Regions from separate parts of the Clostridium sardiniense genome, predicted to be linked through region 1. Evidence: riboswitches for the same ligand, from Rfam matches in the RefSeq annotation. Region 1 holds a riboswitch; the other holds the start of a gene.
The links. Region 1 has a riboswitch for lysine ahead of lysA (diaminopimelate decarboxylase). Riboswitches for the same ligand answer to the same signal wherever they lie in the genome.

Region 2: it holds a riboswitch for lysine, as region 1 does, so the genes downstream of both, K5V21_RS11125 (Na+/H+ antiporter NhaC family protein) here and lysA (diaminopimelate decarboxylase) in region 1, are expected to answer to the same signal.

Annotation. Positions count from the first base shown of each region.
Region 1 covers NZ_JAIKTU010000001.1:24,698-28,922, forward strand. The annotation lists gene K5V21_RS00140 (hypothetical protein) at 1-216, opposite strand, end outside; gene K5V21_RS00145 (DUF1576 domain-containing protein) at 206-1,459, opposite strand; gene K5V21_RS00150 (hydrolase) at 1,624-2,304, shown strand; lysine riboswitch at 2,406-2,574, shown strand; gene lysA (diaminopimelate decarboxylase) at 2,724-4,019, shown strand; gene lepB (signal peptidase I) at 4,052-4,225, shown strand, end outside.
Region 2 covers NZ_JAIKTU010000008.1:135,546-139,770, reverse strand. The annotation lists gene K5V21_RS11130 (Hsp20 family protein) at 1-483, opposite strand, end outside; gene K5V21_RS11125 (Na+/H+ antiporter NhaC family protein) at 620-2,332, opposite strand; lysine riboswitch at 2,452-2,625, opposite strand; gene K5V21_RS11120 (aminopeptidase P family protein) at 2,710-3,960, opposite strand; gene K5V21_RS11115 (ACT domain-containing protein) at 3,979-4,225, opposite strand, start outside.

The DNA.
Region 1 (4,225 bases):
ATACTGTTCAACTTCATGCTGACGAGGGATGTTCAATGTTTGAACTAAGTTATCATAATCATCTTTAGGGAAATTATCAATAATAGCATCTATAGTTATATTAGATGTATTATCTATATTTTTTACATTAACAGTTATGTCTTCTGCTAAAAAGTGATAGCAAAAGGACATTAATTCATTTATTATCCTAAGATTTTTTTCAATTTTAAATTTCATCCTTACGAACCTCTCTTTTAAATGTAGTAATAATAGGTATTAAAATCATAGCTACAAATCCACCGGCTAAACCATTATTATAAAGATTTAGACCACCATGTAAGTACCCCACATTTGTAACTAATGCTACATGAAGTATTCCTGAAATTATACCAATCTTCCAGCCAAATTTACCGCCTATAGGAGCTAAACAGGTACTAAAAAGTATTGCAAGTAATATTCCAGGGTCAGATATGGAATAGATACTTATAAACCCTCCAAGAGTTGCACCAATCATAACAGGTATTATGTTTCTTATATGTTTACCAAAGCATCCAAAACCTATTATGGTAAATATTCCTCCAAGGGTTGGACCATTTAGATCTCCACCTATAAGTAGTAAATAGAATGTAGCAAATAGACCTACTATTCCCATATTAATATAAGCGGTCTCTCCAAAAAGTAGGTAAAAGTCTGACACAAGTTTACCAGATTGTTTACTTATCCTTTTTAAATTATTTTTTGTATTTCTTCCATAATAAAGGCCAATACCAATTAAATAAAGGCATATTATTATCATAAATACAAGAAAGAATTCATTATTACCTTTATTCCAAATTAATTGAGTCTTAAAGTCAATGCCTATTGATCTAAATAAAGACATTAATAGAGTTGCCAGTAGTCCACATGCAAAACCTATATTGTATAAATTATATCCAGCATGGGAAGATATACAGTGTGTTGCTATAGGAGTTAAAACAAATCCTATAAAAACACCAATAATTGAACCAAAAAATAATCCTAAGATTGGGTTATCTGAAGTAAAGCTAAGCTGACTAACTGTTGGTGCAAGGGTTGTGGATAATAGCATAACTAATGTGTAATTAAGTAGTGGTTGTTTTTGATATCTTGCAAAAAGATAAACACCAAACATAACAGGCCATATGTTTAAAATATTTTTTCCAAAGAAAGAAAAGCCAGTCATAAGCCATAAAGCCATTATTGTTGAACCATTTGGTTTTATACCTACAAGAACTAATATAAAGATGCTTATTATACTAGTTAGTGCTGCATTAACTAAGGTAGCTCCTATGCCACCAATCTCTACATAATCAGTAATTAATATGTCAGGGGTTAAGAGAATTTTCTTCAAACCATTAAAGATCTCATGGGGTGAATTAATAATAAAGGCTGTAACTATAAAAAATAAATAAATAACCAATAAAATTTTATATGGTAAGAAGAGTTTTTTCTTTCCAATCACAGTCTTTTCACCTCGTTTTATTCTATTATTTGTAAATATTATATTACAAAACTAGTCATATTAGCTAGAAAAATAATTAAAATATTACTATATAATATTTCCACAAAGGAAAGTTGGATATATAATATAGTGTAAAGTTAATACATAATTTTGGAGGGATAATAATGAATAAGGATAATGAAAGGTATGTACCTGAGATTTTAGGGACTTTGAGAAATCATATAATTGAAGCACCAGCAATTATAAGGAAGTGTAGTGGAATAAAAATATTTGGGAAGAGAGTTAAGTCTATAATGTTTTCCACAGATGTTGCAATGATAAAGAATACAAATGCAGACGCAATAATGGCAGTATATCCTTTTACCCCCCAGCCTAAAATCACTGAAGCCATAATAACAGCTGCGGATGTTCCCGTATTTTGTGGAGTTGGTGGGGGAATAACTCAAGGTAGAAGGGTTGTAAACTTAGCATTAGATGCAGAATTTAAAGGAGCAATAGGAATAGTTGTAAATGCTCCAACTTCAAATAGCATAGTGAAGAGAATAAGAAAGACAATAGATATACCGGTAGTTGTAACTGTTGTTTCAGAAGATACAGATATAGAAGAAAGATTAAATGCAGGAGCAACTATATTAAATGTATCAGGTGGAAAAGATACACCTAAAATAATAAGAAGGATAAGAGAAGAATATCCATTAATACCTATAATAGCAACAGGTGGGCCAACACAAGAAAGTATTCAAGAGACAATAGAAGCAGGCGCAAATGCAATAAGTTATACACCACCATCATCAGCGGAAATAATGGGGGATTTAATGGATGTTTACAGAGAAAGAAAATTATAGAAAAAATTAGAAAAAGTTTCAAAAAAGTATTGTAAATTAATAAAAATATGGTATCATAATTAGTACAAGTTGTATAAAATATAATATAAAATTGAAGACAAACCTAGGGTAGAGGTGCCAAGATTAAGAGTAATCTTTAGGAGTTTTGCAGACTATGATAAAAGATGAAAGGAAGATTGGCCGAAGTGTAATTATTAGCAAAGGTAATTATGCTGGGGGTGTATATAATATATGCATCACTGTCACATATCGTGGAGAGCTACAAGGATTAAAAAGTTACAATGATTATTTCACCTATTGCATCTTAGCAGTAAGTAATATTCTTATACGTAATAATAGACCTTATAACCACACGCTATTACCCGTCACAGTTTAATCTGTGGCGTTTTGTTTTACTTAAATAGAGTGGAGGAATCATTATGAAACTATTTGGTAATATGAAAACAGAAGAGAATACATTGGTAATTGGAGGCGTAAAAACAACAAAATTAGTAGAGGAGTTTGGAACACCTCTATATGTTATGGATGAACAATTGTTAAGAGATAATTGTAAGAAGTATATTACTTCTTTTAAATGTAAAGAAAGAGGAAATAAAGTAGCATATGCAGGCAAGGCTTTCTTAACTCTTGCAATGTGTAAATTAATTGAAGAAGAAGGACTTTGTTTGGATGTAGTATCAGGGGGAGAACTTTATACTGCATACAAAGCAAATTTTCCGTTAGATAGAGTATTATTTCATGGAAATAATAAAACATTAGAAGAAATTGAAATGGGTGTACAATTAGGAGTGGGAACATTCGTAGTTGATAATTTATTTGAAATAGAACAACTAAATCAAATGGCAAAGAATTATGGGAGATCACAAAATATTTATCTTAGAATAACTCCAGGGATAGAAGCACATACTCATGAGTATATTAAAACTGGTCAGATAGATTCAAAATTTGGGTTTGCACCAGTTGGAGATAATATAATAAATGCAATAAAAAGAGCGATAAAACTAGAAAATGTAAATCTATGTGGGTTACATTGTCATATAGGATCTCAGATATTTGAGCTAACGCCATATGAAGATGCTGCTGAAATAATGCTTAATTTAATTAAGAGAATACAAGATGAAACAGGATATTTAATTGGAGAGTTAGATTTAGGTGGTGGATTTGGAATTTACTATAGCAAGGAAGATAAGCCTAGAGAAACAAATGAATATTGCGGTGCTATATTAGATAAAGTTGATGCAGTATGTAAGGAAATTAATTTAGAATCTCCAACACTTGTAATTGAACCAGGGCGTTCAATTGCAGGGAATGCAGGAACTACATTATATACAATAGGATCAATAAAGAATATTCCATCAATAAGAAAGTATGTATCAGTGGATGGAGGTATGACAGATAATATTAGACCAGCGCTTTATAAAGCAAGATATGAATGTATTGTTGCAAATAGAGTTATATATGATTCAAAAGAAAAGGTAACAATATCAGGAAAATGTTGTGAATCAGGAGATATATTATTAAATGCTATAAAGATACCATCAGTTTTAAGTGGTGACTTATTAGCAATGATGTCAACAGGAGCTTATGGATATTCAATGTCTAACAACTATAATAAAATACCAAAACCAGCAGTTGTTATGGTTAAAGATGGAGAAGCAAGAGTTATATGTAAAAGAGAGAGCTATGAGGATATAATAAAGAATGAAGTAATATAAAAAATTAACTAAAGGGTATAAAGAGGGGAAGTATGGATAATAAATTTATAAGAGAGTGGTTACCTCCTATAATTGTGGCTGTTTTACTGGCTATAATGATAAACAAATTCTTAATATTTAAAGTAGATGTTCCTACAGGTTCTATGGAACCTACTATAAATATAGGAGATAAATTCTTAGTAACTAGGGTATATAATTTTGAAAAT
Region 2 (4,225 bases), on a different contig from region 1:
CACTATTTCTTTCCTATACTTAGGAAGTTCTAGCCTTAATCTATAATTCTTGTATGAAGCTCTAAGCTTTGTAGCATCAGCATTAGGTACAAAGAATTCTCTACTAAATTCATCTCCAAATTGCATTACCATCATGGCCATATTACATCCGTTAGAAAATACTTGTTTTCTTTTAACATTTAAATATATATAGTTATCTTTATAATCTATTTTTATATCTTGTCTATCTATTCCTGGAAATTCTCCTTCTATTAAGTATTTATCGTTTTCGTCTCTTATATTAACTTTTATTATACTATCCCCATTATTATAACCTCCATTGAATCCTTCACTAAAAGTCTCATTAACCTCTTCCAAAAAATTCGAATTAAATAAGCTATTAACTATTCCATCAATTAAATCAGTATTGTTTATAACCGCATTAAATGTTTGAGTAAATATATTAGTCAGGTCATTCCCACCATTCATAATATTTCTATTCATTATACGTCTCCTAATATAAATTTTTCCTCTATATAAGTTATTATATTTACACATATGATGACACAAATAATTTATAAATTATAAATAAATCCCACAGGCTTTACTTCCGTGGGATTCTATATTATTAAAAATAATTTTATTCTACATTATCAACAGGTTTTCCTATAAACCTTACTGCCACTGTAAGTACTAATATAGCAACTGGTAAGATAATATACACTGGTATATTTAATCCTGCTGGAATGTACCCAAGTAAAATCGTCGCTCCTCCAACAAATAATGCATACCACATTTGTGTCTTAACGTGTTCTATGTGATCACATCCCGCTCCCATGGATGATAAAATGGTTGTATCTGATATAGGTGAGCAATGATCTCCAAAGATCGCTCCAGTAAGTACAGCACTTGTACTTATTACGATATACCCCATTTCTGGTGATATTGAATGTGCAAGAGGTATTGCAAGTGGCATAAGTATTCCCATTGTTCCATACGCAGTTCCAGTTGCAAATGATATTACTGCACCTAGAATAAATATAATACTTGGAAGTAAGAAAACTGGTATTGAATCTGAAAGTAATGTAACTAAGTATTTAGCTGTGCCTAAATCTTTTATTACTGAACTTAATGACCAAGCAAGTAAAAGTATTACACCAGTGATTATAAGACCTTTCATTCCATCAATCCATACATCTATGGCTTCTGAAATTGTAAATATCTTTTTGCAAACAGCCATTAATATAGCAACTATTGATGCAAATACTGCTGATTGGAAAAGTGCTGTTGATGCATCTGCTGCACTAAATGCTTGCTGAATAGCTTGGAATGAAAATGGTGAATTAGTAAGTACTCCTTGAAGAGCTACATCATTTCCTGCCATTATTGATGAATATCCACTATAGTAAAAGCTTACAAGCGCTGAAATTATTAATGTTCCAATTGGAATTATTGCATTCCATACACTTAGCTTTACCCCTGCTTTAACTTCCATCTCTTCATTTACAGTTATGCTTTCAAGCTCTGCTTTTTTATCTTTAATTCCTTTTCTTGCTCTAATCTCTGCTTTTCTCATAGGTCCAAAATCTCTAAGCATAAGTGTTGTAATTACAACAAAAGCAAGTATTAATATATTATAAAATCTAAATGGTATAGTGTCTAAAAACACTCCAAAAGCATCTACCTCTACTCCTATTTGAGTAAATGAATCATTTATAAGTCCAACTTCAAGCCCAATCCACGTTGATATAATAGCAAGTCCAGCAATTGGAGCTGCTGTAGCATCTATTATAAAAGCTAGTCTCTCTCTTGAGACTTTTAATTTATCTGCGACAGGTTTCATTATAGGTCCAACAATTAGTGAATTTGCATAATCATCAAAAAATACTAATAATCCTAAGAACCAAGTTGTCATTTGAGCGCTTCTTGGCGTCTTAGCTCTCTTAGCTAATGCCTCTGCTATGGCTCTTGCCCCACCCATCTTAGAAACTAGATTTATAACACCACCTATAGCTAATACTTGAAGTATAATTCCAGCATTCCAAGGATCTGCAAGTGAATTTAGAACCCTTTGGATAAAGTCTAGAAATGCTTGAATTAATGACGTAAATGCATTATTATCTACTATTTGAAGCATAAAGCACCCCGCTAATGCCCCAACGAATAACGAAATAACAACATTTTTAGTTATAAATGCTAATACAATTGCAACTAATGGTGGAATTATCGTCCAGATACCAAATTTATCTGCATTTATAGTTCCAGGATCAACCTCTGCTGCAAAAGCAACTGTTGACATACTCATCATTAAGATGAATGTTAATAAAAATACTAAATAACTTCTTTTTTTCATGATTGAATCCCCCTCAAAATAATTTTTGTGAATATTAGAGGCCCATCATTTATTGCTCTTTAATGCAAAAAAGAACCTTGAGATAACACTCAAGGTTCTACTATATACGTAAAAATCCGTTGAATGATAGCTCACCACAATATAATTGTGACAGTCTTATGCATATTCTACATAAGCCCAGGATTATAGCATTAAAGCATTAGCTATATCCTTCGGCGACATCTCCTTTTCTATCATCTCTAAGTGCTTACCTCAATGATAGTACTCTTAAATATCGCGCCTCTACCTCTTCTCATTATTCACTTATTAAATTAATGCTATTATACATTATTTTCAAATTATTGTCAATAATTTATTAATACTTTATCTTTATTTTATTAACATCTGCTCATGAATGCTTCTATATCTTCTACACTCTTAATCATATCTCTAGTAAGAACCTCGTGTCCACCATCTGTTATTAATACATCATCTTCTATTCTTACTCCTATTCCTTCTTCAGCTATATATATTCCAGGTTCTACTGTATATACCATACCTGCTTCTAGAGTAGTATTTCTTCCTGGATTTTCAACATCATGAGTATCTAGTCCAAGACTATGACCTATACTATGCCAGTAGTATTTTGATACATCTTTCCTATCCTCTATAAGACCAAGTTTTATGCATTCTTCAGCAATCCAATCCCTTGACTTCTTATTAATATCTAAGAAGTTCACACCTGATTTTAATTCATCTATTACTCTTTCATTAACTCTTAAAACAGCCTCATATACTTCCTTTTGTCTAGCTGTAAATTTTCCGTTTACAGGGAAGGTTCTTGAAATATCCCCATTATAATAATTAACTTGTGCTCCTAAATCAAATAATATTAAATCTCCATCCTTAGCCTCTGAATCATTATCTACATAATGAAGAATTGTGGCATTTTTACCTGCTGCTGCAATAGTCTTAAATGCATAATCACGCACTCCCCTTCTCTTACATTCAAATTCAAAGTACGCTTCAAGCTCATATTCTTTCATACCTGGTTTTATATTTCTCATTATTGATTTAACGCCTTTAATTGTTATATCAATAGCTTTTTGCATTTCTATTACTTCTCCAGGACTCTTTACTAATCTTAAAGGAGCTAATATAGGAAATATATTTTTTATAGTTACTTGTGAATATCTATTCTTTAATTCATTGCAGAAAGTATTGCTTACTGAAGGAAGGCTATTAAAACCATCTCTTTCTAAGTCTAAGTATATAGTTTTTTCTACACTCTCATTTAAAATTTTATTCAAATAACCCTTAAACTCTCCTAAGTATAAAACTTCTTCAATCTTATTTATTTCATATACTTCTTCTTTTCTTATAGTTTTGCCTAGCCATTTTTCTTTTTCTTCATCAATTTCCTTTATAAACATCTTTGCAGTTATACTTCCATTACTCTTTTCCATGACAAGTATATGATCTTCTTCATCTATTCCTGTTAAGTAATAAAAATTTCTATTTGGTGTAAAATCATATTTTTCATCTGCTGTTTTCTTTGGTGCATTACCAGCAAAAAGAATTACTAAATCATTATCCTCTAGCTTTTCTGCTAACCTTTTCCTATTTAATTCAAATACTTCGTTTTTCATATTGATCCCTCCAAATGTTTATTCAACAGCTAATACCCTAACCTTTATTACTCCATCTATTTCACTCATTTTATATAAAAACCTTTTAACATCGCCTTTTATCTTAGAAACATCTAGAGTTATAGTAACATTAGCTGTCATGTTTATTGGTATATCTTGATTTATTGTTAATATATTTAGTTTTCTAGTTGCAATAAAGTCTAATACCTTTGATAATACTCCTGATTCATGAGAAAGCAATAGTACAATTGTTATTTTTTTGCTA